2 regions of the Mammaliicoccus sp. Dog046 genome follow, and region 1 is predicted to be linked to the other one. Evidence: riboswitches for the same ligand, from Rfam matches in the RefSeq annotation. Region 1 holds a riboswitch; the other holds the start of a gene.
What was found. Region 1 has a riboswitch for FMN ahead of P3U32_RS06575 (ECF transporter S component). Riboswitches for the same ligand answer to the same signal wherever they lie in the genome.
Positions count from the first base shown of each region.

Region 1 (16,111 bases):
AAACCAATTAGTTGAACTTTTTCACCGTCAGATAAAGATTTTTGAATTGATTCGAACACTGCGTCTACAGCAAGACCGGCTTCTTTTTTAGTTAAATTAGCTTTCTCACTTACTGAATTGATTAATTCTGTTTTGTTCATTTCAATTTCACCTCCCAAAAGGTTATCTAATGATATGTATAAATACCATTATGATAAGACTTTAACACAACAACTACTGTCACTGCAACGATTTAAAGGCCATAAATCAGCATTTTCTCTATTTTTATTAATATTTTTTCACTTTTGATTTAAAAATAGGTTCATTTTTGTCATTAATTGTAAATTCAGGTGAATAAGCCGGCAATATTGGAGAATCCTTATACAATAAGTATCGAATATCCGTTCCAGGCTTCGGAAGATTTTTTTCCTTTTTAATTGCTTTTGCTAAGTCCAATCGATAATCAATGACAAAGTCATTACCACCATTCATATATACTGGTAGGCGTTCGTTACTATATGGACTTGGAACTGTTGGTTTTTTCTTGAAACCATATTTCTTATATTCAATTTCGTATACATTAGGCGCGACTTTCTTACCAAGTTGTAATGGTTTTCCACTTGCGTCTATACGTATTCTAATATCTTTTAAAACTTCTGAAGTTCTTAAATCAATTAAATTCACGGTTGGATCTTTATCTACATTCATAATGACATATTGATAAATGCCACCATTTTCAAATGAATTGCCAGGCAATTGAGATAAAAATTTCGGTTTTAATTTATTAAAATCTACAGGGTGTTTTAAATAAATTGAATAACTATCATTTCGTTCTTTTATTGGCAACAAACCTTGGTTTGACTTATGGTATTCATCAACTGCGGTTTGAACCATGTTAAGTTGATCTTTAGCAGGTACTTGATTTTCCGCCTTTTCTTTATCAGGAAAAGCACAGGCACTTAGGAAAGTCGTACATATTATAATGAGTGATATTATCTTCTTATATTTAAGCATGACTTGAACCACCTAATACGACAATCATAAAGATACCAGCTGCTATTAATGAAATAACAGCAAGTACCATAGTTATACTACTTAGTATTCTGTTTTTTAATTTAAATCTTGATAAATAAACGAGTATCATGGCTAATATCATAAATCCAATTGAATAAAATGATACCCACATTAAATCCATTCTTGAAATATCAAACATTTAAATACCCCTCTTGCTTAAATATTCTCTGACTTTTTGTCTCTTTCCATTAGTTCTTTAACACCTTCAGAAACAGGATAATCTTCGAATAACACTCTATATAAGCTAGATGTAATTGGCATTTCTACATCATATTCTTTTGCTAAGTTGTATGCTGCTTCTGTCGTTCTTACACCTTCAACAATCATGTTCATTTCTTCTAATGCTTCGTCTAAAGTCGCCCCTTGACCTAACATATTTCCACATTTCCAATTTCGTGAATGAACAGATGTACAAGTTACGATTAAGTCACCTATTCCACCAAGACCTAGGAATGTCATTGGATCTGCACCCATTTTTACACCTAAACGTGTAATTTCAGCTAAACCTCTAGTAATTAACGCTGCTTTAGCATTATCTCCATAGCCAATACCATCAGTAATACCAGCAGCAAGTGCGATAATATTTTTAAGGGCACCACCGATTTCAATACCAACTAAATCATTATTAGTATATACACGGAAATAATCAGTCATAAATAAGTCTTGTGCAAGTTTTGCTACTTCATTATTCACAGAAGAAACTGAAACAGTAGTTGGATGTTTAATGGCAACTTCTTCAGCATGACTTGGACCTGATAATACGGCAATACCTCCATTAATTTTAGAATCAATAGACTCATCAATCATTTCAGAGATACGTTTGAATGTGCCTGGTTCAATTCCTTTAGAAACATGAATAAATACTTTTTTACCATAAGCAATTTGGTTAATGTTTTCAGTTACTTCACGAATTGCTTTTGTAGGTACGGCAATAATGTATATAGAAGCATGATGTACAGCGTCTTTCAACTCTGTCGTTGCTTTTATGTTTTCATTAAAAACGATATCCTTTAAGTATTTACTATTCATATGATTGTTATTAATATCATTAATTGTTTCTTCAGTTTTACCCCACATTAATACACTATGTTGGTTATCTGCTAACACATTTGCTAAAGCAGTACCCCAACTTCCTGTACCAAACACCGTTATATTTGTCATTGTCATCATTCCTTTGCAATTAGTTTCTTTTTCTTGAAATTAAATGAACAGGCGTACCTTCAAATCCGAATGCATCTCTTATTCTGTTTTCTAAGAAACGTTTATATGAGAAATGCATTAGTTCTACATCATTTACAAACACTACAAATGTAGGAGGCTGTATAGCAACTTGAGTTGCATAGAAAATGTTTAATCGTTGACCATTACTAGTTGGTGTCGGATTCATAGCTACTGCATCTGTAATAACTTCATTTAATGTTGAGCTTTGAACACGTTTTCTATGGTTTTCATTCGCCATTGTGATTAATGGGAATAATGTTTTTAAACGTGATTTTTCTAATGCTGAAACAAATGCGATTGGCGCATAGTCTAAGAATTGGAAGTTATCTCGAACTTTTTCTTCGAATTTCTTCATTGTCTTAGAATCTTTTTCTACTGTATCCCACTTATTCACGACAATAATAATTGCTTTACCTGCTTCATGAGCATATCCGGCAACCTTTTTGTCTTGTTCGATGATACCTTCTTCAGCATCAATCACGACAAGTACAACATTTGATCTTTCGATTGCTTTTAAAGCTCTTAAGACTGAATATTTTTCAGTGCTTTCATAAACTTTACCTTTCTTACGCATACCAGCAGTATCAATCATCACATATTCTTGTTCGTCATAAGTATATAGTGTATCAATTGCATCTCTTGTTGTTCCTGCTATTGGTGAAACAATGACTCTATCTTCACCTAAAATGGCATTGATTAAACTTGATTTACCAACGTTTGGTCTACCTATTAGAGATAATCTAATTGTTTCGTCATCGTAATCAGGTTCGTCATCTTCAGGAAAATGTTTTGCAGCTTCGTCTAATAAATCTCCAAGTCCTAAACCATGTGATCCCGAGATAGGGAATGGTTCACCGAATCCTAATGAATAGAAATCATAAATTTCACTTCTCATTTCAGGATTGTCGATTTTATTTACAGCTAGTACGACAGGTTTATTAGATTTGTATAGTATTTTCGCAACCATTTCATCTGCTTGCGTTACACCTTCTCTACCGTTAGCCATAAAGATAATAACATCCGCTTCATCAATGGCTACTTCTGCTTGTGCTCTAATTTGTTGTTGGAATGGTTCATCTCCTAAATCAATACCACCTGTATCAATTAAATTAAAATCATGTGTTAACCATTCACCACTTGAATATATTCTATCTCTTGTTATACCTGGTGTATCTTCAACTATTGATACGCGTTCACCAATAATTCTATTAAAAATTGTAGATTTCCCTACATTAGGCTTACCTACAATTGCTATAATGGGTTTCGTCATAAACCGTCTTCCTCTCATTCATAATCTTTTTTATTTTAACATAACATCACTGATTAGCCTATGAAATTAAAAGGACTGTATTACATTTCAAATAAAAACAGCTTTCATTATTAGGATTCACCTTTATAATGAGAGCTGTTTGATAATTGAGCAAGTTATATCTCAGGTTTAATATTTTTAAATTACTTTAATTTAAAGTCTTTTAATTTATCTCCAAATACATCACCTAAAGTTGGATTATCTTCATCATTGTCTTCTTGATTTAAGTATGATTCATCATAATCATTTTCTTGTTCGATTGTATCTTTTATTGATAATGAAACACGTTGATCATCTTTATCAATTGCTAATATTTTAACTTGTACGTCTTGACCTTTTTCTAAAACTTCTTCAGGGTTACCAATATGCTCATGGCTAATTTGTGAAATATGCACTAAACCTTGAATACCGTTTGCGATTTCTACAAATGCACCGAATTGTGCTAATCGTACTACTTTACCTGGAACAATGTCACCAACATTAAATTGTGAATCAATTTGTTCAAATGGACTTGGTAAAGTATCCTTTATTGATAATGAAATACGTTCAGCTTCTCTATCAACTGCGCGCACTTTAACTTTAACTTTATCGCCGACTTTAACAACTTCTTCAGGTGTCTTCACATGATCGTGAGAAATTTCAGAAACATGTACTAAACCATCTACGCCACCTAAATCAATAAATGCACCGAAGTTTGCTAAACGTGCGACTTTACCTTCTAACACATCTCCTTGAGAAATGTTATTTAATAATTCTTCTTTTTTAGAACTTAATGCTTCTTGTTCTACTTTTTTATGACTTAAAATTACTCGATTGTTTGTTTGATCTAATTCTTCAACTTTAAGATCTAACACTTTACCTAAGTAATCAGAGAAATCATCTATATAATTTACTGAGATTAAAGACGCAGGAATAAATCCGCGTATACCAGCATCAACAACTAAACCGCCTTTAACTACTTCAGTTACTTCAGCACTAATGACTTCATCTTTTTCTAATATTTCTTGTAATTTTTCATATGATAGATTTTCATCTAATTGACGTTTAGAAAGTATATAGTGACCACTTTCTTCGTTTTGTTCTATTTTTGTTACAAAGGCTTCTATTTCGTCACCAATATTGACGACTTCATTAGCTGTTTCGATGTGTTGAGTTGACAGTTGGCTAATTGGTATGATGCCATCAAATTTACCACCTACTATGTGCACCACTACGTGCTTATCTTCTATTTGTTGCACAGTACCTTTTACTTTGTCACCTTCTTGCACTTCATTTATCATGGATTCGTTGAATTCTTCCGTCATCAAAATTGCCTCCTTTAAATAAATTTCATATTATTAACTTCTTATAAAGAAGCTAAATTGTCAAGAAATTCGTACTATTTACACCATTTTATCTTTTGCTAAAGCAACAATCTCATTTGTTACTTCTTCAATTGATAATCCAGTTGTATCAATACTGATTGCATCAACTGCTTTAACTAGAGGTGAAATCTCTCTATTCATGTCGTACTGATCACGACGTTCAATATCAAGTTTCAAACTTTCTAGGTCTGATTCAATGCCTCTTAATTCATTATCTTTCAATCTTCTTTGTGCACGTTCTTCTACTGAAGCAATCATATAAACCTTTAATTCTGCGTCTGGTAATACAGTAGTTCCAATATCTCTACCATCCATAACGACATTCTTTTCGTCTGCTAATCTTTGTTGTTCATCTACTAGAAAAGATCTTACAGGTTCTTTAGAAGCAACGTATGATACTTTTTCAGTAACATCGTTTTCTCTAATTCTTTCAGATACATCTCTACCATTTAATAATACACGTTGTCCATTTTTTAAAACAATTTTCAAATCAATTTCTTTAACAAGACGGTCAAAATCTTCAGTTGCTTGTTCTATGTAATAAAGTGTAATCGCTCTATACATCGCACCAGTATCCACATATATCATTTTAAAACGTTCTGCTACAAGTTTAGCAATTGTACTCTTTCCAGCTGCTGCTGGTCCATCTATTGCAATATTTATTTTTTTCATTTTAATAACCTCTCTTGTTCTTTAATCTTATATATTTTATCATAAATTATAAACATATGAATAGGAGGAAAGAAATGAAGAGAATATTAGTGATACATACAGGTGGCACAATCAGTATGTCAGAAGACAAAGATACAGGTAAAGTAGAAACAAATGAAGAACATCCAATGTACAGACATCAAGCATTCATTCAATCTTTAGGGGATATTACCGAAATTAATCCATTTCAAGTACCTTCTCCACATATGAACAATGAATATATCATCAAATTAAAAGACATTATTAGCCAATCTATCGAAAATAATGAATATGATGCCTTCGTAATTACACATGGTACAGACACATTAGAAGAAACAGCATATTTGCTAGATTTAACGCTAGATACAGAATTGCCAATCATTTTAACTGGTGCAATGCGTTCTTCAAATGAAATTGGTTCTGATGGCTTATACAACTATGTTTCCGCACTTAAGGTTGCTTCATCCGAAGATGCGAAAAACAAGGGTGTCATGGTTGTATTTAATGATGAGATTCACACAGCGAAGAATGTTACTAAAACACATACTTCAAATACAAGTACCTTCCAAAGTCCAAATTATGGACCAATAGGCAGTGTTACGAAAACTAATGTTACGTTCCATCATCAGCCTTTCCATAATCGTAAATTACCAGAAATTGATCCTTCAATTAAAATTGCGATTATAAAAGCACATATGGATTTATCTAGTGACATTTTCAATTTCTTAGTAGAACAACAATATGATGGCGTCATCATAGAAGCACTTGGACAAGGTAACATGCCTCCAACAGCTTTAGAGGGTATCAATAATGTACTAACGGCGCAAATACCTGTAGTTATGGTCTCAAGATCATTTAATGGCGTTGTAGAAGGTACATATGCCTATGACGGTGGCGGATATCAGTTACAACAAATGGGGATTATCTTATCTAATGGTTTAAATGGTCAAAAAGCACGACTAAAACTATTAGTAGGACTAAGTAATCATTTAAACAAAGAAGGATTAATTAAATATTTTGCTTAATTCAAAAAACCTTATTTGTTGATATTGATCAACAAATAAGGTTTTTAATTATGATTCTAAAGGTGTTTGCTTTTTACGTTCGATATCTTGTGCAATTGTTCCACCGTGAAACTTGCCATTCTCAATAAATATTGTATTCGCATCATTACCTGCTGCGATTACTCCGGCAATATATAAATTGTCCACATTAGATTCCATTGTATCCTTATTAAATGACGGCGCTGTGCCAAATTCATTAGTGATTGTTTCTACACCACATGATTCTAAAAATTGATAATCAGGATGATATCCAATCATTGCGAATACAAAATCATTTTTAATGGTATAAGATTGACCGTTTTTACTAAATGTTAATGTATCTTCATCAATACGTTCTACTTCACTGTTAAAGTGCATTGAAATCTTCTCGTGTTTCGCAAGAGATTCGAAGTTTGGTAGAATCCATGGTTTAATACTCTTAGAATATTCAGACCCTCTATAAAGTACCGTTACATTCGCCCCGGCTTTTTCTAATTCTATCGCTGCATCTACTGCGGAGTTCTTCCCGCCGATAATAACGACATTTTGATTGAAATATGGATGCGCTTCTTTAAAATAGTGCATGACTTTACTAAGTTCTTGTCCTTCGACTTCTAGCTTGTTTGGTTGACCGTAGTAACCCGTAGCAATCGTTAAGAATCTAACTTTATATGTTTGTTTAGTAGTTGAAACGAGAAATCTATTATCTACTTTTTTTACTGTTAATACTTCTTCAAAAGTACGTATATCTAACTGATGATGTTTCACTACTTCTCTATAATATACAAGTGCTTGATTTCTTTTCGGTTTCAAATCTTCAACAATAAAAGGAACATCACCTATACCAAGCTTATCGCTTGAAGAGAAAAATGTCTGGTGCGTCGGATAATTATATATCGCATCAACGACATTACCTTTTTCAATTACTACTGTTTGAATACCTTTTCGTTTTTGTTCAATTGCGGCACTTAATCCACATGGTCCGCCACCGATGATTAGACTTTCAAATTCTTGCATAACGTTCACTCCTTATAATATCCTCAATCATTATATCAAGAAATATTAAATAGTAAAACGAATTGAAAACATGACTTTGCTTTAATTGTACATAAATACATAAAAAAACAGCATGCTATATTAATATAGCATGCTGTTTTTTTATTTTATTGTTCTTCATTTACATCTAGAACTTTAAAACCATTTTTAGATAAATACTTAATGAATTTCTTAATATTACTTGATGGTGCTACTTTAATGATCATTCGACGATACATTTTATCTGTCTCATCAAATGTAACAAAAGAAATCGTGTTTAATTTGTACTTTGCAATGATACTAGATAATCGTTTAATACGACCTTCAGCCTCTACAGATGTGATTGCAATTCTTACACCTTTCTGTTTCATACCAAATGCGGATTTAAACTGTTCCATTACATCATATCTCGTCACAACACCAAGAAAATCATTTTCATCATTTGTAACAGCGATTATAGGAAAGTCTTGTAAGTTTAACAATGACTCTTCTACAACTAGATTTTCATTTAAAGAATATAAGTCTAATGTTAATATTTCTTCAATGAGTGCGCCTTCGACGAATTCATCTCTCGAAACATTTTCTTTCTTAAAGAAATAATGTCTAAATATATTGTAACGTGTGACCATTCCAATATATTTACCATTTTGAACGACTGGTAGACCATCAATCCCGTGATGTTCTAGTTTATCCAGTGCAGATTCTACAGTGTCTTTTGGATTTGCAATATAACACTTTTCTTTCGGTATCATGATATTCGTCAAATACATAAATCCATCCCCTTTTGTTTATGTCTATGGTATTACTAAATCCTGACCTTGTGAAATATCATTGCCAGAAATACCATTTGCTTGTCTGATTTTTTCTACATTCTCTGGTGAACCACTACCATAGTATTGAATTGCGATACGATATAAATTCTCTTTACCAGTTACAGTATGAGACTCCTGTGACTGATTTTGAGATTGTGATTGACTTTGATCAGTTGCGCTTGATTGGTTGCTTTGGTTATTTGCAGCATCTTCAGCAGCGTTTTGAACGTCTTCACTTTGTAAAGTATTACTATTTTGATTTGTATTCTGATCTTGCGTTGAAGCTTGATCTTGGTTTGTTGCTTGGCTATTATCTTCAGTTGACGCGTTATCTGTAGTGTTTTGATCAGTTGAATTATTCGCTGATTGTTCACTATTTTGTTTGTCTTGTTCTTCTTTAGCTTGTTTATCTTTTTGTTCTTGTGCTTTATCTTTCTCTTCTTGCGCTTTGTCTTTTTCTTTATTTTCTCTATCTTTTGCAGCTTGTTCATCTGCTTTTTTCTTAGCAGCACTATCTGTTTGTTCAGTTTTTTCAGCAAGTTCTTTTCCATTATCTTTGTTCGCACCATTTAAATACATACCTAAGAATAATGCTAAAGCACCTAAAATAAGTATTGCTGCAATAATTGGAATGATTGCTTTCTTGAATTTATTAGAATCGCCATCGTTTCCGCTACCATTTCCATCACTTGGAGGTGTACCACCGCCAGCAGCTCCAGCTCCTACACCAGCAGCGCCAACGCCACTTGCAACTGCTGCACCTTTTTTACGGCTTGATTTATCGTTTTTATCTTGCTTATTGTTATCAGTATTCTTATTTCCTTTTTTCGATGCTGCTAATCCAGCTGCACCTGCTCCGGCTGCAGCAGTTCCAGCAACAGCGGCTTTTTTACCTTTAGAACCATCTTTAGGTTGGTTCTCTTGGTCTTTTGATTGATCAGAATTGTCTTGCTTGTTATTATCAGGATTTTTATCTCCTTTTTTCGATGCTGCTAATCCAGCTGCACCTGCTCCGGCTGCAGCAGTTCCGGCAACAGCGGCTTTTTTACCTTTAGAACCATCTTTAGATTGGTTCTCTTGGTCTTTTGACTGATCAGCGTTATCTGGCTTATTGTTATCAGTATTTTTATTTCCTTTTTTTGATGCTGCTAGTCCAGCGGCACCGGCACCTGCTGCGGCAGTTCCAGCAACAGCGGCTTTTTTGCCATTAGAATCATTATCTGATTTATTATATTCTTCAGGTTTATCAGTTAATGATTTTTTACGACGCTTTTTATTTTTATGTTGATCATTTTCTTTAGCATGATTAGTTTCTTTAGAATGTTTAGTTGAAGAAGCTGGTGTAATTGGTGCCGACGCTTGTTTAGTCGGTTCCTTTTCTTGTACATCATTATTCTTATTGTCAACTTCATTCGTTTCTTTATTTGGTTCTTTAACATCTTCAGGACTAGTTTGTGCTTTTCTTTGCTTGTTTGCTTCTTCTTTTCGTCGTTGTCTTCTTAAAGCACCTCTAGGTGGATACTGTTGATCTTGCTTATTCCTTTGCTTATCATCTTGTTTTGTTTCTTCTAAATCTTTCCGATTTGATTGACTGTTCAAGTTTGTCTCTTCGGTGTTTTTAACTTCATCATTTACCTTGTCTTCAGGTTTTCCTATCGGTTGACGACTTTTTTCAAATTCGTCTTTAAAATTATCTTTAGACAATAAACTCACCTCATCATTATCTGTTTTATTTAAAATATAAATCTCATATTGAATTATACTTCATTATATCCCTGTTCAACTTATCAAGTAAAGCAATCCTAACAAAATATTGCATTTAACCTATTTTCATATGTTGTTCTTCGTTTTACCTCAGCAATATTAGGTTCTTTTAATAAATTTACATTTTCACAATTGTCACAACACGATTCATTTTGGACAATATTTTCATTAAAATAGTTCATTAAGTATGTTCTTCGACATTTATCTAAATATGCATAGTTTTTCATATATTGATAGGCATACAATTTTTGATTTTGTTCTGCTTGTATTTTTGATTTTAATTGATTTAAAGGATAAAGTTCAAGGAGATACTTAATACTTTGCGTTGCCTCCTCATTTAACTGATACCCTTGTTCATAAAGATTAAGCATATCAATATCAAATGCATGGTCGTTTGCTAGATGTTCTAAAATTGCTAGATCCCTAGCAGTAAATAAACTGATTGCCTGCGAGGAAAAACCATCTCTACCAGCTCTGCCTACTTCTTGTACATATTTAGAAGGTGACGTTGGTAAATGATAATGAATAACAGTTCGTACATCGGGCTTATTTATTCCCATACCAAAGGCACTCGTTGCGACGATTATTTTGATATCATTACTTATGAATTGTGTTTGAACTGTCGTTCTTTCTTGATAATCTAAATCCCCATGATATATCCCAGTAAGATAACCTTGATTATAAATACGTTCAGCTAATTCGTGACATTTTTTCTTAGAGGATACATAAATGATGGTAGGACCAGATTCTTTTATCATGTTCAATAAATAACTATCTTTATCTTCTTCATTTTCAAAATTAAAATGATGATAAGCAATATTTTGACGGTTTAAAGTTTCAACATGTGTAATAAATTCTCTTTTAGTTATTTCTTTAATGTCTTCCATCATTTTAGAAGTTAACGTCGCAGATAATGCTATAACTTGTGAGCTATTGAAGAATGTTGTCACTTTAGACACAAGCGCATAATGTGGTCTAAAATCAAACCCCCATTCACTTAAACAATGTGCTTCATCTAGAACAATATATTGAAATGCCAAACGCTTAAAATGTTTGAAATTATGTTCTTCATATATAAATTCTGGACTACAAAATATAAATTGATATTTATCTAACTGATTAAATATTTCTTGTTTTTCATCTCTTTCTAGTGCTGAGTGAATTGCGACTACATTTTTCTCGCCATTTAATTTCATTTGTACAACTTGATCATCCATTAATGAAATTAAAGGTGAGATAATCAGTACTCTTCCACCAGTGATATATGCTGGTAATTGATAGCACAAACTTTTTCCGGCACCAGTTGAAAGTACGCTTAACACATCATTTCCGTCTAATATACTTGTAACAGTTTCTTCTTGTCCTTGCCTAAAAGTTTCATAACCAAAATATTTTTTTAGTTCTTCATGTAACATTTAAACCCTCCATTGCATATATGGCATACATCAATTTAAGTTCAAAATAATCTATGTCGTTCGTGTTTTCATAATAATATTTTAATGATTGATTGGGCATTTGTTCAAACACTTTTATAAATTGATTGTATTTTTCATTACTGATAAACAGATTTTTATTTGTTAAGTAACCTTTAATATACATTTCAACAATATGATCATGTATCGTATGTGTCTTTACTCTTTTTATATCTGCTAATTGAGCAATATCTTGTGTTTTCTGAAGTAATTGATATGTAGTTACCGTTTGTTGATGAAGTAAAGGTAAATGTTTTATTTGAGAAAGTACTGGATATTTCATTTCATCACTTATACTCACTTGCACAAACTGATATTCTTCTAACAAGTGACACCCCAACGAATGTAATGATATATCTTCCAATAAAGCAATTTGTTCAAGTGTATAAGGTGTTTCACGATAACCAGCAAGTAAGTAATGCAAGTACACATGATTAAATTCATCATTGCTGTCTTTAAAGAGTTGATATACTTCATTTATAAAATCATCTTCACGATGATCTTTAATTGCTATGTAAATTTTCTTTGCTTCATGTTGAATTGATTTATTGTTAAATAAAGGTTGATAAGTCGTTTGTTCATGCTTTTTTTGACTCACCATTTGAATTAATAGTAATAAAGTACCCACTGTTTCAACAGCCTGACTATAAAAGTAATTCCCGATTATAGGCTGAACTTGATTGTTACTAGATTGTTCAACAATATTTTCGAAATCATCATATTTTAAATTAGGTAAACATCCATAATATAATTTTAAATGTTCTATAGTAGCATCGAAGTATGTTTGATGCGTCTTCTTGCCAACCAAAATGTTGTAAATACTTTTATCCGTTTTTTGTTCGTGTTTCATTGAAAGAGCTTTTAAAACTATTTCTTGCACAGTTCTCACCTCATTTGATATAAAAGTGTTGAAAAAAAGAATGGTTATCACTAAAATAGGTATGTATGATAAGTGTAGCACGTTTTTTAAAGGAGGCGAAAATTTTGGCTAAATACACAATTGTAGATATGGATACGTGTATCGCATGTGGTGCATGTGGTGCAGCTGCCCCTGATATATATGATTATGATGATGAGGGTATCGCCTATGTGATATTAGATGATAATAAAGGAATCGAAGCTGTCCCTGAAGAATTACTTGAGGATATGGAAGATGCTTTTGAAGGTTGCCCTACTGACTCAATTAAGATTGCAGATGAATCGTTCGATGGAGATGCACTTAAATTCGAATAACATAGATTACTTTAAATTATAACACCAAACCGTAGTATACAAACTGACGATTTGGTGTTTTTGTTATATGAAAATATAAAACCGCCAATGACATTAAACAGTTTTAAAGTCATTGGCGGTTATTTTATTTATGGATGACCGTTCTCAATTTATCGATAATAAGGATAAATATCACCGATATGATAATACCTTTTATTAAATTGAAAGGTATAATACCAGCAGATACAATCATTTTTAAATTATTTGCTACATCAGCTAAATTCATTATTTGACCATATAAAGGTAATAACACAAAATAGTTCATGATACTCATAAATAAAGTCATTAATAATGTCCCGATGATTAATCCATATCCCATAAACGATTTCGTTTTTTTGATTTTATAGAAATAATATGTTGGTAACAACAAACAAACTGAAGCTAAAAAGTTAGCTGTATTTCCAACGGGTTCGTGTGAAACGATTAAAAAGTTTAAAATATTTTTAAATAAAGCCACTAATATTCCTGATACTGGTCCAAATGCAAATGTTGCTACAAGGACAGGTACATCACTAAAATCCATTGTTAAATATGGTGGAATAAATGGAAGTGGGAACTTCAAAAACATTAGTATAAAGCTAATTGCAATTAACATACTTACAGTGAGTAAGCGTTTCGTACTGTTTTGGTTTGACATGATAGACTCCTCCTATTCATCTCGCAAGAATAGGAGGAAAAAATCGCAAAATAAACCTAACAGCAGTTAGATTTTTTCCTCCATCTTCTCCCATCCAGACTTTAACTGTCGGCCTTAGATTTTCACTAAGTCAGCCATTTTGTTTTCACAAATTGGGTCGCGGGCTATAACCGCCGGTATGGAATTTCACCAAACCCCGAAGATGAATGTTATTAAATTTTTATTTTACGTATAGTATATTAGCATACCATGCAATTTTTTACATTAAATAAACTCATGAATTTAAAATTTAGGTAATTTTATTATAAATTGAGTACCTTTACCTTCAGTACTTTCTACATGAATCGTACCATTATGAGCATCTGTTATTTTTCTAACTATAAATAATCCTAACCCTGTACCGTGTTTCCCTCGCGTGCGAGAAGCATCTACTTTATAGAAACGATCGAAAATTTGTTCCAAATGTTCTTTCGCTATACCTACACCAGTATCAGTAACAGTGATTTTGAAATGATCGTCTGCAGTATCATTAAATACCACATTAATCGCATCATCTTTATGTGTATAACGGATGGCATTATCAATTAAATTCGTTAATATTTGTTCAATTCTATCACTATCACCAAACCAATTTTCTGCTTCACCGACATGCTTCACATTCAAATTCAATCCATTTTCTCTTGCTTGTGGTAAGAATTTCGTATCAATTTTGTTAATGAGACTCGTAATATTAAATGATTCTAAATTAACTTTAATACCTTCTGCATCCATTTTCGCTACTTCTAATAATTCATTAATTAAACGACTTAAACGTTTTGATTCATCTAAAATAATATACAAGAAGTCATCGACGTCTTTTTTATCAGTCACAACACCATCGACAATTGCTTCAGTATAACCTTGTAACATAGAAATTGGCGTACGCAATTCATGTGACACACTCGCGATAAAGTCTTTTTTCATTTGATCCATATGATGTTCTTCTGTCATATCTCTAATGATGACCACGATTCCTGAAGAACCGTCATTTTGAATACTTTCGATATAAGTTGAAATAACAACATAGTATTTATGACCTAACTCATACTCATGAAATTGAGTGTTTTTCGTTCTAAATGTATCGTTTCTTTGAATTGATAAATCAATATGATCGAATTCTTTCACTTCATTTAAAAATACATCGGCCTTAGTATTTGAGATGATAATCTCATTTTTATTATTGATACCTAGTACACCATCTATCATTGAATCAATTAACTTTTCTTGAATGTTGTTTTTCGATTTAACATCATCGATATTTTTTCTAATATCTTTACTCATCTTGTTAAATGCTAGTCCGAGTTCTCCAATTTCATCTCTTGAATTAACAGGTACTTTTTCAGTGTAATGCCCTTTCGCTACTTTGAACGCAGCATGCTTCAATTGAATGAGTGGTTTTGTAATTTTACTTGATAAGAAGAAAGCAAATACTGTACTAACTATTAATAATATAATAGCTGCTATGAGTATACTCAGTGTAACTACATGTTGCGCTTCATTGATTGAATTGATATCTTGAAATAAAAATATACCTGCATTATCACCATGAAAAGCTTGTGATGGATAACCTAGTAATAAATAGCGATGTTTTTCACCGTTATAACTTAAATTAATTTCTTTTATAACATGTTTATCACTTGTAAACACTTTATCAAATGCGTGGTTTGTTTTTATTTCATGATTCATCACTTCTTTTAAAGGATCATCTGAACTTTTCGTTAAATCATTTCTATCTTTAACAATGATGAGTCCAGCTGGATCTTCAACTAATACTTTTGCGTAATCGATAGCAGAGTCTTTTTCGTGAGAATTAAGAAGTAGCCTTTCAATTTTCGTAGCGTCATTATATAAATTTTCACCGGTTGAAGATGTATTATAAGATTGTAAAAATGTAATAAGAAAGCCACTTAATAAAAGTAAAACTGTCGTTACTATTAAAATAATAGATAACCACAGTTTTACAACAACACTATTTAACCGATTCATTATTCAGGAACCTCAAATTTATATCCAACGCCCCATACAGTATGAATCATTTGCGCTGCTTCTTCAGATACACGATTTAATTTCTCACGTAATCTCTTAACATGTGTATCTACAGTTCTTAAATCCCCATAAAATTCATAATGCCATACTTCTTTCAATAATTGTTCTCGATCGAAGACTTTGTCAGGCGATTTTGCTAAATACAATAATAATTCATATTCTTTAGGTGTTAAATTCACTTCTTTTTGATCAGCTAACACGCGATGTGCATCGTTATCAATAACTAAGTTTTCAAAGACAATTAAATCTTTGGCAGTATTCGATTGACTAACCATCGTGTGATTTGTAGCACGTCTTAATAGTGCCTTAACGCGTAACACAACTTCTCTTGGGGAGAATGGCTTAACGATATAA
Region 1 is NZ_CP120131.1:1,292,113-1,308,223, reverse strand. It holds gene P3U32_RS06645 (HU family DNA-binding protein) at 1-140, opposite strand, end outside; gene P3U32_RS06640 (YphF family lipoprotein) at 268-993, opposite strand; gene P3U32_RS06635 (DUF2768 domain-containing protein) at 986-1,192, opposite strand; gene P3U32_RS06630 (NAD(P)H-dependent glycerol-3-phosphate dehydrogenase) at 1,210-2,214, opposite strand; gene der (ribosome biogenesis GTPase Der) at 2,234-3,544, opposite strand; gene rpsA (30S ribosomal protein S1) at 3,727-4,887, opposite strand; gene cmk ((d)CMP kinase) at 4,966-5,619, opposite strand; gene P3U32_RS06610 (asparaginase) at 5,694-6,662, shown strand; gene P3U32_RS06605 (YpdA family putative bacillithiol disulfide reductase) at 6,711-7,697, opposite strand; gene P3U32_RS06600 (CBS domain-containing protein) at 7,844-8,485, opposite strand; gene P3U32_RS06595 (LysM peptidoglycan-binding domain-containing protein) at 8,510-10,231, opposite strand; gene P3U32_RS06590 (RecQ family ATP-dependent DNA helicase) at 10,330-11,706, opposite strand; gene P3U32_RS06585 (helix-turn-helix domain-containing protein) at 11,696-12,643, opposite strand; gene P3U32_RS06580 (ferredoxin) at 12,748-12,996, shown strand; gene P3U32_RS06575 (ECF transporter S component) at 13,121-13,672, opposite strand; FMN riboswitch at 13,751-13,880, opposite strand; gene P3U32_RS06570 (ATP-binding protein) at 13,955-15,697, opposite strand; gene P3U32_RS06565 (response regulator transcription factor) at 15,697-16,111, opposite strand, start outside.

Region 2 (16,111 bases), 310 kb from region 1:
CTCCTTTTACCTTTATCGCTACATTTTTGTTAAACTTAGTATAACAAATTTTTTCAAAAGAATGGAGAATCTTGAATGATAAAATCTTTTAACAACAAAAGCCCTCAAATTGACGCAAGTTGTTATGTCGCTGAAAATGCGACTATCATTGGTGATGTCAAGATTGGTGCTGAGAGTTCTGTATGGTTTAATGCCGTTATTAGAGGAGATGTTTCACCAACGATTATTGGTAACGGTGTGAATATTCAAGACTTAAGTTGTTTGCATCAAAGTCCTAATCAACCTCTTATAATAGAAGACTTTGTTACAGTTGGCCATCGTGTCACATTACATTCAAGCATTATTCGTGAACATGCATTGATTGGCATGGACTCAACAATACTCGATGGTGCAGAAATTGGTGAATACGCATTTATCGGTGCAGGATCAATTGTCCCACCTGGCAAAAAAATCCCACCACGAACTTTAGCATTCGGTAGACCTGCAAAAGTGATTCGCGAGCTTACTGATGAAGATTACAATGAACTCAAAAGAATCAACAATAGCTATATTGAAAAGGCTAAAATTTATAAAGAAATTGATTAATTAAAAAAGACAGCTTAATTTGGTTGGTAATTATCCATCAAATTAAGCTGTCTTCATTTTTATGCTATTTTAAATTTATTGTGCATGAACGGTAGTTTCACAACGATAAATGCAATGATGATTTCATAAAACATTGAGAAGAACTTCTCAAAGAAGAATAAAATATTTTGCGAAATAATCGTTCCAAATCCTTGCCCACCAAATTGGTAATTAACAAGTAAGAAATTATCAATTAAGTTTAGTACGACAATTGTGATAAACACTGTCCATGATTTTTTAGTTATCATCGCAATCACAATTGCAATAATCCCGATTACAATTGGTTCAAATATAAATAATTGTACGAAACTGTCTAAAGGTGCCCCGAACATATAAAATGCCATATCCTTAAACATAATTATTGCTCCTTTATAATCAATTCTAATAGCAATATTATATCATGCATAACACCAAATAATTGTTAAGATATGTTAAAGATTATCCCCCTCTCTTAACATTAAATTAATATTTTAGACTATGGATTAGCAGTATTTATATTTCAAAAGATCACTAACCAGATTGTTTTTACTTTCTATCTCGTTAGCGTGGTATTTTCTCACTTTTTAATGTTAATTTAGGCTTTGATACAGTCTATATCACCGCTAACGAGATTGTTTTTACTTTCTATCTCGTTAGATTTTCTAATAGGATTGTTTTTCAGAACTATCTCGTTAGCGCCTAATATACTAACTTTTTTATCATTTTTCACTTGAAAACAGGATTTTTACCCGCTAACGATATTGTTTTTACTTTCTATCTCGTTAGATTTTCTAACGGGATTGTTTCTCAGAACTATCTCGTTAGCCACACCCAATGTTGCTTGTCAGCCCTCACTTGCAATGTTCAATACTTCTTAATATTATCTAATTAATATTTTTACACTGACTTAGCAATCTCTTCATATATGAATGATATATTTAATGTGTCCTCAAATAATGTGTTTAAAGGAGTATGTATACATGATACAATTCTTTAAAAAGTTTTTCATATGCGTTTCCTTATTAACATTTCTTCCGCAAGCAATGAGTATTGCTGCAGAACCTATTTCGCCCACTTATCAAACTTCACAAGAGTAACTACCCTAACTAGGGTTCTTTTTTTACACTAAAATCCCTAAATTGTATATTTTTACACATTATCTACTATGAAAACGCTTACTTTTGTATTAATTCCATGATAGAATATAAGAAATTAATTTATATTTTTAAGGAGGACTTGCTATGCCTGTTGTAAAAGATTTCTTCATCGCATTATCTAACAATAAATTCCTAAATGAATCTGCTAAGAAAATGGGTCCTGCACTAGGTGCAAACAAGGTTGTAGCCGGAGTTGATATTGATTCAACGATCGATACGGTTGAAAAACTTAACAAAAGAGGAATGACCGTTACGTTAGATAATCTAGGCGAATTTGTAACATCACGCCAGGAAGCACTTGAAGCACAACAAAATATTGTCGAAGTGATGCGTCGTGCTTATAATGCCAATATTAAAGCACACGTATCTATAAAATTAACACAACTTGGTGTGAATATCGACAAAGAATTTGCCTATAAGAATACGCGTGAAATTTTATTAAAAGCATCTGAATACGGTAATACATTTGTAAATATCGATGCTGAAAAATATGAAGATCTAGTTGGAATTACAGAAACACTAGATAAATTAAAAGGTGAATTCGATAATGTTGGTACTGTTATTCAAGCTTATTTATATGATGCGATTAATATCATGGATAAATACTCAGATGTTAGATTACGTTTAGTGAAAGGTGCATATAAAGAAGCAGCACATATTGCATACCAATCAAAAGAAGAAATAGATGCGAATTATATCAAACTGATTGAAAGAAGGTTATTAACTTCTCATGCTTTCACTTCAATTGCTACACATGATCACAATGTTATTAATCATGTTAAACAATTTGTTGAAAAGCATAACATCGACAAAGATAAATTCGAATTCCAAATGTTATTTGGTTTCAGAACTGATTATGCATATGAACTTGCTAAAGAAGGTTATCAATTCTGTATGTATGTTCCATTTGGCCAAGATTGGTTCGGATACTTTATGAGAAGACTTGCTGAAAGACCTCAGAACATGAATTTAATGTTATTAGATATTCTTCATCATAAAAACACAAAAAAAGTTGCTATTGGTGCTGGTGTTGTCACTTCCGCTTCGTTAATTGCAGCAAGTAGCATTGCATTATTTAAGAAAAAATAATACATATAAAGGGTGAACACAAACGCGATAATGCGTTCATGTTCACCCTTTATTTTTTACTTATAGTTGACTATCGATATTTTTAATTAAGTTAGCCATTTCAATTGCTGCTAATGCGGCATCTCCGCCTTTATTACCAGCTTTTGTTCCTGCTCTTTCAATTGCTTGTTCAATTGTTTCAGTTGTTACAACACCGAATATAACTGGAACACCAGTTGAGTCATTTACTTTTGATACGCCTTTAGCAACTTCATTACATACATAATCATAATGTGTAGTTGCCCCTCTTATTACACATCCTAAAGTAATTACTGCATCGTATTTTTTTGATTCAGCTAATTTTTTTGCTACTAATGGAATCTCAAATGCGCCTGGTACATATGCAACATGGATTTGATCTTCTTCCACATTGTGACGTACTAATGTATCTTTCGCGCCATCTAATAATCTACCTGTGATAAAGTCATTAAATCTACCTACAACGATTGCTACTTTTAAATCTGATCCATTCATTTTACCTTCAAAGTTCATTTTTAATTTCTCCATTCTGTTTATAGTAAGTGACCCATTTGGTCTTTTTTTGTATTTAAATATGATTGATTCGTTTTATTAGCTGGTATAACAACTGGTACTCTATCTGATATGCGAATACCTAAATCTTGAATTTGTTGAAATTTATCTGGATTATTGCTAATTAATCTAATTTCTTCTATATTAAAGTATTTCAAAATTTGACTTGCCTCAGTATAATCTCTTAAATCAGCCGCAAACCCTAAAGCTTCATTGGCTGTAACTGTATCATAACCTTGCTCTATTAATTCATAAGCTTTTAATTTATTAATCAGTCCAATGCCGCGACCTTCTTGTGGTAGATATAAAATCATTCCACCATGTTCTTGAATATATTTCATAGCATATTCTAACTGTTCTCCACAATCACATCTTGCACTATGGAAAATATCACCTGTTACACATTCAGAATGAATACGCACATTCATACCGTCATGAATTTCACCAGATACGATTGCTAAATACTCTTTATCATCTAGTTCTGAAGTGAAACCATACATATCAAATGTACCAAAGGCAGTTGGCAATTCTATTTTTGATTCAAAATGAACGATTTGATCGTGTATTTTTCTATATTGAACTAAATCATCTATTGTAATCATTTTTAATTGGTGTTTCAGTTTGAATTCGTATAAATCTTCACGATGTGCCATTGTTCCATCATCATTCATAATTTCACATATTGCTCCAGCAGGTTTAGCACCTGACAATCTTGCTAAATCGACGCAAGCTTCTGTATGCCCAACTCTTTCAAGTACTCCATTATCTTTAGCAATCAATGGGAAAATATGACCAGGTCGTACAAATGCATCTGGTGATGTTTCATTTACAAGACCTTTTATTGTATCTGTTCTTTCAAATGCGCTAATGCCAGTTGTTGAAGATATGTGATCGACACTTACTGTAAATGCAGTCTTAAATTTATCATTCGTTTGAGACATTAAATTCAAGTTCAATTGTTCTGCGATTTCATTACTAACCGGTGCACATATTAAACCTCTTGCATAAGTAGCCATAAAATTAATCGTATCAGCAGTTAAATACTCTGACACTGCAATAAGATCACCTTCATTTTCTCTATCTTCATCATCTACAACGATGATTGGTTTGCCTAATTTCAAATCTGCTATTGCTTCTTCGACTTGATCAAACATATTATGCCTCCTAAAATCCTAAATTAACTAAACGTTCTTTAGATATATTTGTATTACTTTGCTGTGTGATCTTTTGTACATATTTAAAAAGTAAATCCGTTTCGATATGAACTTCGTCACCTTGTTTTTTATTGACGAAGATCGTTCTTTCACGTGTTTCAGGAATTAAATGAATTTCAAAGGAATGTTGATTTAATTTGAAAATAGTTAAACTAATGCCATCAACTGTAATGGATCCTTTATCAATCATTTGTTGAATTAAATCGTCATTGATTGATATTTCAATAATCCATTCATCATTTCGTTTTGTAATTCGCTTTATAGTACCTTTACCATCTACATGTCCACTCACAAAATGACCACCAAACCTGCCGTTTGCGAGCATCGCTCTTTCAAGATTTACTTTGTCATTGATTGTTAAACGTTCTAAATATGTGACTGAAATCGTTCCTGTAATCACTTCAACAGTAAATACAGATGCGTTTTGTTCTGTAACAGTAAGACAAACGCCATTAACCGCTACAGAATCACCTAATGATAAGTCGTCTGTAATTTCAGGGGCATAAATTGAAATTGATTTTACACCACTTTTAGTATTTACGTTTTTAATTACACCAACTGTTTCGATAAGTCCAGTGAACATTGTTTCACTTCTTTCCCAAAATTATTTTAAGATCTCCATCAATAATTTCTGTTGATATAATGTTAAATAATTTGCTGTTGGATAAAGGATTTATTTGATCAGTTTTATAATATTGATACTTTCCTTGACCGCCAATCATTTTCGGGGCTTGATAAATAACTAACTGGTCTACTAATGATTGTTCTATAAATTGAGATATCAGGTTTGGACCTGCCTCAACCATCACTTTTGCATAACCATCTTTATATAATTGTTGCAAGACTGTTTTTAATTCAGATAAGTCACAGACCTTAACTTCTATATTTTGATTCGTATTTACTTTAAATTGATCGTGATCCGTTATGACTGTAACTGGATTTGTACTATCTTTGAAGATTTCAAGTTCCTCACTAAATTCAGATTGTCGTGTGAGTATCATTCGCTTTGGTTCCTTTAAATCTGCATTACGTGTTGTCAATAAAGGATTATCTTCTCGTACCGTCATTCCACCAGTTATAATCGCATCATGTTCACTTCTTAATTGTAATACGTCTGTCTTAACTGCTTTATTTGTAATCCATTTACTTTCTTTATCATCTGTGGCCACTTTCCCGTCTAAACTTGTTGAAACCTTTAAAGTAACAAACGGTAATTGAGTTTCCTGCTGATTAAAGAAATCTTTGTAAAGTTCTTCTGCTCTATCCGAAGGTGCGTGCGTCACTTTCACACCTGCATCCTCTAACATTTGATGTCCACTATTAGCTAAAGATTTATCTTTCACTGCATAGACAACATCAACAATGCCATTATCGATAATTGCTTTCGAACAAGGCGGCGTCAATCCGTAATGAGAACAAGGTTCCAATGAAACATAAATCGTTGCATCTACTGCTTCTTCTCCAGCCATTTTCAATGCTTGGATTTCAGCATGCGCCTCACCTTTCTTTAAATGAGCACCAAAACCAATAATTCTATTGTTTTTAACGATTACTGCACCTACAGATGGATTTGTACTCGTTTGACCTTGTAATCGTTCAGCAAGATCAATCGCAAAATCTAAATATTGATTCATTATCGTCCCTCCTATAAATTATAAAAAAAGACACCGAAATAGTTTTCGGTGTCTTGGGAGAGAAATGTATCAAGAAATAAGCCTTTATCATAAATAAAGACATTTACATTAATGTATAACGAAATAAGCGTAAAATTACGCTGTCGTTTATTCTTTCTCCCATCCAGACTATACTGTCGGCTTCAGAATCTAACTGAATCAGCCATAAATAAAATTCATTTATGGGTCGCGGGCTTATATACCGCCGGTTGGGAATTTCACCCTGCCCCGAAAGAATATTATTAAATTTTATATCAGCAATTACTGATGTAGTCATTCTATACCAAATTACTAGAAAATTCAAATGAATGTTCTTAAAAAATTATTTCTTTTTCGATTTATTTTTTTTAGTCTTTTTATTTTTCTTTGATTTTTTATGCTTTTTGTTTTCTTTTTGAACAGTAAAATTTTCATAAAATGCTGTTGAAGCATGAACTGTTTGCTCAACTAATAACGATACACCATTCATATCAAAATGAACGCCACTTGTTAGTTGCCCGATCACTTTAATATTATTTAATGTGCCATATTTAGGACTAATCACTTCATTTGAATACGGTTTAACGAGAATACCACCAAATGGATGTGGTGCAACGATTTGTTTATTTTCAAGATCTTTAATAAAGTGTTCACCGTTTTCTAATTCATTTAACTGTGTTTTAGGACCAGAAGCATTAATGACATAATGATAACGGTCTTCAATGTCCTCGTTTTCAAATTTCAACCTGAATTTACCGTAATATTTCCTCACATTTTCTAGACCTTCTTTAACAATCAAATCACCATTCTCAATCCATTCAATGAGTTGTTTTGCTGTAGATTGTGGCATTGGATTGGTATTACGTTTAATGTGATGTCCATACTTAGAAATAAATTGTGATTTATCTTCTAATGTTAAAGCATTCCAAATTGGTACTATTTGATGTTTAAATTCAGTCATAAATGCTTGGAATTGCCCTACCTCATCTTCATGCCTCATATCATATTTCATATTATAAACGTTGTCTCTTTTAAATCGATAAAGCAATTTTTTAAAGTTAATATTTTGGTGTTCACATTCTTTCTCAAATAAATCATCAACATCTTCTAAAGTTAAAAATCCGTCATTTTTCTTTTTTAATACCTCTACTTGTTCAGCATTAATATATTTCATTTCAATATGATGTCTCGTTCCTCTAACTGTTGGGAATTGCGCATTTCTTGAAGTGACCACTATTGGGAATTTTTGATGATTGTCCATGACGTATCTAATAACATCAATCGCACTTAATCCTGTACCAACAATGACAATATCATCTTTTTCATTTACATCACGTAATGATTGGGTTGTTGGATATGGAGATGATATATATCCTTGTAATCCTGACAGTTCAAACGGATCTTTATACGGTAATACGCCTATAGTGATAAAGACATAATCATATTGTTTCTTATGAGCCGATTCGCCTTCTTTATAACAAATTTCAAATGGTTTATTCCCCCATTTATTTTCTTTCTCAATAACATAACAACTTTCAACTTTATGATTATGCATAAAAATATTATCGTTTTTATTTACTAATTCATTCAAGATTGATTTCATGTAATGCCCGAAAACGAATCTCGGTAAATACTTAGATTTCCCATAATCAAAAGTATCATTTTGTTTATACCACTTTTTAAAATCCTTCTCGTCATTTGGATTTAAAGTCATTTGATTAGCTGGTAAATTAATGAGCAATTTCTCACTGTCATTTTGAAAAGGTTTCCCCATTCCCATATCTTCGCGATTATCATATATATCGACAGTTATATTTTTAAATTGTTTATGCTTACTCAATTGGTTAAGCGTACTTACACCAGCGGTTCCCATACCTATAATTGCAACTTTCAAGTTCAACGCCTCCATCAATTTTATTAAAAATGAATAAAATGTATTTATTTGAAGTTATATTCCTTATTTTAAATCAAGGTAAACATGAAGTGTAGCTTTACCGAGCATTTTTATAATTATGCAACAATTATGTTATAATTATGTATGTTAATATTTTGAATTTTAAATAAAGGAGAAGTGTTATGTTATCTATTAATGGTTTAACTAAAGTCTACCGGGGTGGAAAGAAAGCAGTAGACAGTATTGATATGGAAATTGAATCGGGAGAATTTATCGCTTTTATCGGAACAAGTGGTAGCGGTAAAACAACTGCCTTAAGAATGATTAACCGCATGATTGAACCAACAAGTGGCACAATTAATTTAAATGGTAAAAATTTAAGTAAAATGAATGCTGTAAACTTAAGAAGAAATATCGGTTATGTTATTCAACAAATTGGTTTAATGCCACATATGACTATTAGAGATAATATCGTTCTCGTTCCAAAGTTACTTAAATGGACGAAAGAAAAGAAAGAAGAAAAAGCTAAAGAATTAATTAAACTGGTCGATTTACCAGAATCATATTTAGATTTATACCCTTCACAACTATCAGGAGGCCAACAACAACGTATAGGTGTTGTCCGTGCACTTGCTGCGGACCAAGATATTATTTTAATGGATGAACCATTTGGTGCATTAGACCCTATTACGAGAGATACGTTACAAGATCTTGTCAAAACATTACAGAAAAAATTAGGTAAAACGATTATATTTGTAACTCATGACATGGATGAAGCAATTAAATTAGCCGATCGTATTTGTATTATGTCAGAAGGTAAAATCGTTCAATTTGATACACCTAATAATATACTGAAACATCCAGCTAATGACTTTGTGCGCGAATTCATCGGTCAAAACCGCTTAATTCAAGATCGTCCTAACCTTAAAGTCGTGGATGACGCGATGATTTCACCGATTACGATTACTTCTGAAAAAACGATCGACGAAGCCGTAACCGTGATGAGAAATAAACGTGTAGATACGCTTTTCGTTACGAATCAGAAAAACAAATTAATTGGTTATATCGATATTGAAGATTTAAATGAAGGTTACAGAAAAGGCGTCGATATTATAGACATTATGCATCGAGACATCTACACAGTTAAGACAGGAACAATGCTACAGGACTCTGTACGAACAATTTTAAAAAGAAATGTCCGTTTAATCCCTGTTGTCAATGAACAATATTACATCAAAGGTGTTATTACAAGAGCAAGTTTAGTAGACATCGTATATGACTCTATTTGGGGCATGACAGAAGAAGAAGCAGAAAATAGCGAAATTAAATAAGGAGTGAATTTGAGTGATTGAATTTTTACGAGTCAATGGTAATGAACTTTTACAAAAAACAATGGAACACTTTTATATTTCACTGCTAGCTTTACTATTAGCTATTATCGTAGCTATTCCATTAGGCATATTACTCACACGCACGAAAAAAATTGCCAAAATCGTATTGTCTACAGCAAGTGTTTTACAAACAGTGCCATCGTTAGCAGTATTAGCACTTATGATTCCATTCATCGGTGTCGGTAAATTACCTGCTATATTAGCTTTATTCATATATATATTGTTACCAATACTCAACAATACATACATCGGGATTAACAATGTTGATAAAAATGTTAAAGCAGCAGGTTTAAGTATGGGAATGACTAAATTCCAAGAAATGTTTATGGTCGAATTACCACTTGCCATTTCAGTTATCATGAGTGGTGTTCGCCTTTCAAGTGTATACGCAATCAGCTGGGCAACTTTAGCCAGTTTTATCGGTGCAGGTGGATTAGGTGATTTCATATTCAACGGTTTAAATCTCTATCAACCAGATTTAATCATCGGCGGTGCAATTAGTGTTACATTAATCGCGTTGTTGATGGACTTATTCCTATCAAAAGTTGAAAAATGGGTTACACCAAAAGGATTAAAAGTTTCAAGATAAGGAGGATAAAAAACATGAATAGATATTTTAAATTATTATTGCCGATTATGGCATTATCAATCATTTTATCTGGATGTTCCCTACCTTTTCTTGGTGGTTCAGGTAGTAAAGATGCGATAAAAATAGGCATGCAATATACAAGTGAATCACAAATAATGGGTCATATGAATAAATTAATGATTGAACACGAAGCTAAAAAAGAACACATTGATGAAAATAACATTCAACTCATCAATAATTTAGGTTCTTCAACCGTTACATTTAACGCACAGAATAATGGTGATGTGAATATTTCAAGTGCGAGATATACAGGTACAGATTTAACAGGAACATTAAATAAAAAGCCAGTTTCTGACCCTAAGGAAGCTATGCGTATTGTTAAGCAATCATTCGATAAAGACTATCATCAAAAATGGTACGGCTCATACGGATTTGAAAACACTTATGCCATGATGGTCACGAAAGAAACAGTTAAGAAATATCATCTTAAAAAAGTTTCCGACTTAAAGAAAGTCTCAAGTAAATTAGAAGCAGGTGTGGATTCATCTTGGATGAAACGACCTGGCGATGGCTACCCTGCATTTAAAAAGAAATATGGATTCGATTTTAAAACGACACGACCAATGCAAATCGGATTGGTTTATGACGCTTTGAAAAATGGCAAAATGGATGTCGTTCTTGGTTATACTACAGATGGACGAATTGCAAGTTATGATTTAGTGGTCTTAGAAGATGATTTAAACTTCTTCCCACCATACGATGCCAGTCCATTAGTCACTAAATCACTTATAAAAGAAAAACCATATGTCGACAAAGCCATGAAAAAATTAGAAGGCAAAATTTCAACTAAAGAAATGCAAAAGCTAAATTATGAAGCAGACAATAATCTTAAAGAACCTGCCGTAATAGCAGAAGCTTTTCTGAAGAAACATAATTACTTTGATGATGAAAAGGATGGTGAATAACATGACAAACGAAAATTTATGGAATCAAATACTCGATTATTACCAAACAAATAGTGGTTATGTGTTTCAACTATTCCTAAATCATCTACTTATTTCTGTTTACGGAGTTTTATTTGCGGTAATAGTAGGTATTCCAATCGGTGTGTTTATTGCACGCTATGGCAAACTATCAGGATTTGTAATTTCATTTGCTAACATTATTCAAACAGTGCCTGCACTTGCCCTACTCGCAATATTAATGTTAGCAATGGGTCTTGGATCAAATACAGTAGTAATGGCCGTATTTTTATACGCTTTACTACCAATTATCAAAAATACGTACACAGGCATTAATAACGTAGATTCAAGTATTAAAGATGCAGGTAAAGGAATGGGTATGACTTCAAAACAAATCTTAACCATGGTAGAATTACCACTCGCATTGTCAGTAATGATTGGTGGAATTAGAATCGCATTTGTAATCGCAATTGGTGTAACAGCAATCGGTTCATTTATAGGATCGTCTACACTTGGTGATATCATCATAAGAGGTACAAATGCAACTGATGGAACATCATTAATATTAGCAGGCGCAATCCCTACTGCATTATTAGCAGTGCTAAGTGACTTATTCTTAGGTTATATTGAAAAAAGATTAGACCCAACAAAGAGAAAACACAAAGGACCAAAAACACAAACACTTTCGGAGTGATAAATATGAAATTTATTATTAAAGTCATTATCGCAACATTGGTGATATTCTTCATTTCACCAAAGAAGAAAGCAAAATAAAAACAAGGCTGAGACAAATCGTCTCAGCCTTGTTTTTTGTGGCGACTAACTTTTATCACTTCTGCAATTTCATTTGAAATATAAATTGTTTTATTGTTGCAAATATTTGTAAAAATAACTTTTCAAATAACCAAAATGAATTAAAATGTTCACTTATTTTTTGCAAAAAATAAATATAAAATGGTATTATGTTTTGGAAGAGGAGGAAATTAAATATGAAATTAAGAATTTTAGGAAGTATATTCCTTTCATCAACATTACTTTTAGCTGCATGTGGCAATGATGAAAAAAGCTCAAGTGATGTAGTTAAAGATTTACAAAGCGATGCTAAAAAAGTTGAAAGTTATCACACAGATAACCAAGTTGAAATTGCACCAAAAGGTCAAGAGGCCCAAAAAGTTAAAATTGGTATGGATGTTGATAAAAAACAAACAGCTAAATTAGACATGGATCAAGCTGGACAAAAAATGCAAATTTATGTTCAAGGTAAAAAAATGTTAGCACAAACACAAGGTCAATGGATTGATTTATCTTCTGAAGTGAAAAACATGGATATTGATAGTTCATTAGATCAATTAAACTATGAAAAATATGCTAAATCATTAAGTGCTTTCAAAGATGCTGAGTCTAAAAAAGTAGATAATGGTTATCAATTAACTTACAATATTAAAGATAAAAAAGATTTTACTAAATTAGCAAATGCATCAGGTAATAAAAAACAACTTCAACAATTTGAAAAACAAATTGATAAAGTTAGTGGTAAAGCAGTATTGAATGTTAATAAGAAAAATCAAATTTCTTCTTATAAACTCAATGCAAAATTATCAAAAGGTAAACAATCAGCTAACTTGAAATCAAATATTAAATATACTAAATTAAACAAAGTTGATGAAATTAAAATACCAGATGAAGCAAAAAAAGCTAAGAAAATAGAAGATATCCAAAAAGGTGCAAGTAATAAAGCATCATAAGAAGTCCAAACCCACTCGACATGTTGAGTGGGTTTTTTGTTTAAATACGTTAAGGGACGCTTCTCCCAAGTTTTGTCCGTTACATCACGCTAAGGGACGCTTCTCCTTACTTTTGTCCGTTACAATGCGCTAATGGACGCTCCTCCCGAGTTTTGTCCCAACCTCCACCTTCATTCAACCGCTTATCATACCTTTTCACACACAAAAATCCCCCAACCTGTTCTAATCAACAGCATTGGGGGAACCATAAATTATTTATTTCGTTCTTTATCAATTTTAGCGTCTAAAGCTTTTACAGATAATGTTTTATCAGTATCTTTGTATTTGTACACTGTATAATATTTACCTTCTGTTCTTAGTTCTTCATAGAAATCAGCGATTATACGTGCATTACTTTGTGCCCACTTAATATCAGTAGCGTATTGATGTACACCTGCTTTTTCAGGATTCCATCTCATACTGTACAATGTGTTTTGTTCAGGGTTTGATAAATAATGATCGTGTATAAATTTAGCTCCACCTGAAATGGCTTTTTGTGGTGTATCCCAACCGCGCTTCTTAGCATATTTAGCACCTGTACCGATTGGATCTTCGTCTAACGCGCCAACACCATAGAAGTTGTAATATTTCTTGCCATCTGATTCTTTTTTCGTTTTAGCAACTTTATCTTTATCTGTCAGCATCACACCGTTAGCGAGCTCACTTTTACTGTTACCAGTCTCAAGTATCGCATGTGAGATTAAATACACTTCATTTACTTGCTCTTTCTTTGCTGCTTTTAAAAATTCTGATGTATGTTTCTCTAACACTTTTTGTTTACGTAGCATTTGATGAATTCTCTTTTCATCAATGCCTTGATACTCTGATAAATTTAAAAATTGATAAACTTGTTTTTTGTCGTTCAATATCTGTTCTACGTTCATGACGTCATTTATTTCACTTCTTGATGCATTTTTCCAATTTCCTGACTCTGTTGCTACTTGCATCTTTGTATCATTTTTATATTGTTTACTAACTGCTTGATCTAGTGTTAATGGGACTTCCACAGTTTCTTCTTGCTTTTTAACATCATAAAACTTTAAATGATCAGAAATTAAATAATAGAACAGGCCACCTATAATTGATAAGACTAATAATAATACAACTAAGTTTTTAATTGTTTGTAGCCTTGCACTTTTCATTGTTTCACCTCTAAAATTTGTAAACCTATCTTCAAGCATAATCGATTTCCTATTTTTTACATTCACAAAACCGTACTTCCTATATTCTATAGGATTACATGGCAATATTCAAAAATAAGAACATTAAGATTTAATTACTATTTCATTTCAAAATGTAAAAAGACTGAGACAATATCGTCCCAGTCTTTTAGCTTTTAAAACAACAATTCACACGTTTTATTTGTATGGCTTGTAATCCATATATACAAACGACATTGCTGCCGATCTATTCTTATAGTTGTAATGGTTTAGATTAATTGTCCCCTCTTCTTTACCATTTCTATAACTCATAAATCTTTTTACATTATTAATCATTACAAAATCCGCGTTATCTCTTATGTTATTCAATTCATCATTTCTTGCAAAAAAATGTTCTAAATTAAGATGTTCATAATCCATATGATGAGCCTCCTAGTCTTTGCCCCAATAAAACATATGTCCATATACAATCAAATATACACGTTTATATTCAAATTGTAAATCATAAAAACATCGGTGTTTAATCATTTAAATTTTTAATTTATTAAATGATTAAATACAGCTTTTTTATTAATTTGTAGGTATTTTCTTATATATTCTCAATTTAACATCTTTTGTTCAGTTAAAACCCATTTAAATTATTTTTTCCTTTTAAATATAATCATTGTATCCGGAAATACATGTGAGCATGCCACTTAAAGGAACTATATGGATACTTCAATTTTCAATATGCACTATAAAAAATACAACAAAATGATTCATTATTTATTACATCATTTCAAAGTCTATTATCAGTATGAAGATTACTATCAGTTGTTGCTAATAAAAATGTGGGAGCTGATTCAAAATTATGACGCTTCAAAAACTGAACACTTAGATCATTACATGTATACTAAATTAAAATTCCATCTCATTGACTGCATTAGAAAACAATCTAAAGACATGAACCGCTTCGTTCCCACTTCAGAAACACACTTGTTAGATCGAAGCTTTCACGAATTTTATCAATATGAATGGTTGAGTTTGCTTGATATATTATCAGAAGAAGAACTGACGTGGTTAAACCTGACATTACAAGGATTTTCTACACAGGAGATTGGTTTATATATGAACAAAAGTGTTTCAACTATTAAATATTATAGAAAAAATGCCAGAAAGAAATTGAAGACGCATTTTTTAATTTAAATACAATATAAGCTTACAAATTTACAATATTTATCTTAGATCCTCTTTTATTCTAAAATAAAGAGGTGAAAAACATGACGCATTTAATCAATCCAAATATGCTACTCCTTAAACAATCTCAACATCCAAGTTATAAATATCAAATTGAATATTTAAATGCACCGATTCAACATACAAATCAAACTGTTCAATCTCTCATCAATGATGCTTTGAGAATCGAAGGTGCAAGTTTTAAAACGAGAGAACAATATGGCAAATATATTCTAAATATTTATAAACTTACCCCATTATTAATTTACGCCACACAAGACTTTGTACTTTTCCCTACTTCAGCAAAATATCAATCGAATTATATGCTTATTAACTGCAAACAAATTTTAAATATCAAGCAGCATCAAGCACAAACGAAACTGCAATTTAAAAATGGTACTTCAACATTAATCGCGCTTGATTATCATTTAGTAAGTAAGAAAATGGGCGAGTCTTTACGTTTAGTTCATCATCAAAAAAATCATATAATGCGTACTTAATAATAAAAACGAGGTTCGGACATCAATTGTCCAAACCTCGTTTTTTTAATGATTAAGTTTACTGCTCACGCCAGAAAGTAATGCTTGGTATGCACTATTAAAGAATGTAAGTAATACTTCATCTCTTCTAATGATACTTTGCAAATCTTCTTCATATATTAAGAAACTACCATCTTTACCATTATATTCAGCATAAGATGGTTCAACTTGTTTTAAGTTTATTTTATCTTGCTTAAACGGATTTATCTTAATAATATAATAAGGAGACTCTCTATATTTATCACCAAAATAATAACAAAGTGAAACGGTATTTTCTTGATTACCTTCTATG
Region 2 is NZ_CP120131.1:979,666-995,776, reverse strand. It holds gene P3U32_RS05090 (gamma carbonic anhydrase) at 76-585, shown strand; gene P3U32_RS05085 (hypothetical protein) at 645-980, opposite strand; gene P3U32_RS05080 (proline dehydrogenase family protein) at 1,845-2,849, shown strand; gene ribE (6,7-dimethyl-8-ribityllumazine synthase) at 2,910-3,380, opposite strand; gene ribB (3,4-dihydroxy-2-butanone-4-phosphate synthase) at 3,401-4,573, opposite strand; gene P3U32_RS05065 (riboflavin synthase) at 4,584-5,216, opposite strand; gene ribD (bifunctional diaminohydroxyphosphoribosylaminopyrimidine deaminase/5-amino-6-(5-phosphoribosylamino)uracil reductase RibD) at 5,221-6,267, opposite strand; FMN riboswitch at 6,415-6,546, opposite strand; gene P3U32_RS05055 (FAD/NAD(P)-binding protein) at 6,629-8,179, opposite strand; gene P3U32_RS05050 (betaine/proline/choline family ABC transporter ATP-binding protein) at 8,362-9,510, shown strand; gene P3U32_RS05045 (ABC transporter permease) at 9,524-10,159, shown strand; gene P3U32_RS05040 (osmoprotectant ABC transporter substrate-binding protein) at 10,174-11,124, shown strand; gene P3U32_RS05035 (ABC transporter permease) at 11,126-11,815, shown strand; gene P3U32_RS05030 (DUF6612 family protein) at 12,111-12,866, shown strand; gene P3U32_RS05025 (peptidoglycan release complex glucosaminidase SagB) at 13,118-14,047, opposite strand; gene P3U32_RS05020 (hypothetical protein) at 14,264-14,485, opposite strand; gene P3U32_RS05015 (sigma-70 family RNA polymerase sigma factor) at 14,774-15,250, shown strand; gene P3U32_RS05010 (competence protein ComK) at 15,325-15,780, shown strand; gene P3U32_RS05005 (DUF5996 family protein) at 15,826-16,111, opposite strand, start outside.
Region 2: it holds a riboswitch for FMN, as region 1 does, so the genes downstream of both, ribD (bifunctional diaminohydroxyphosphoribosylaminopyrimidine deaminase/5-amino-6-(5-phosphoribosylamino)uracil reductase RibD) here and P3U32_RS06575 (ECF transporter S component) in region 1, are expected to answer to the same signal.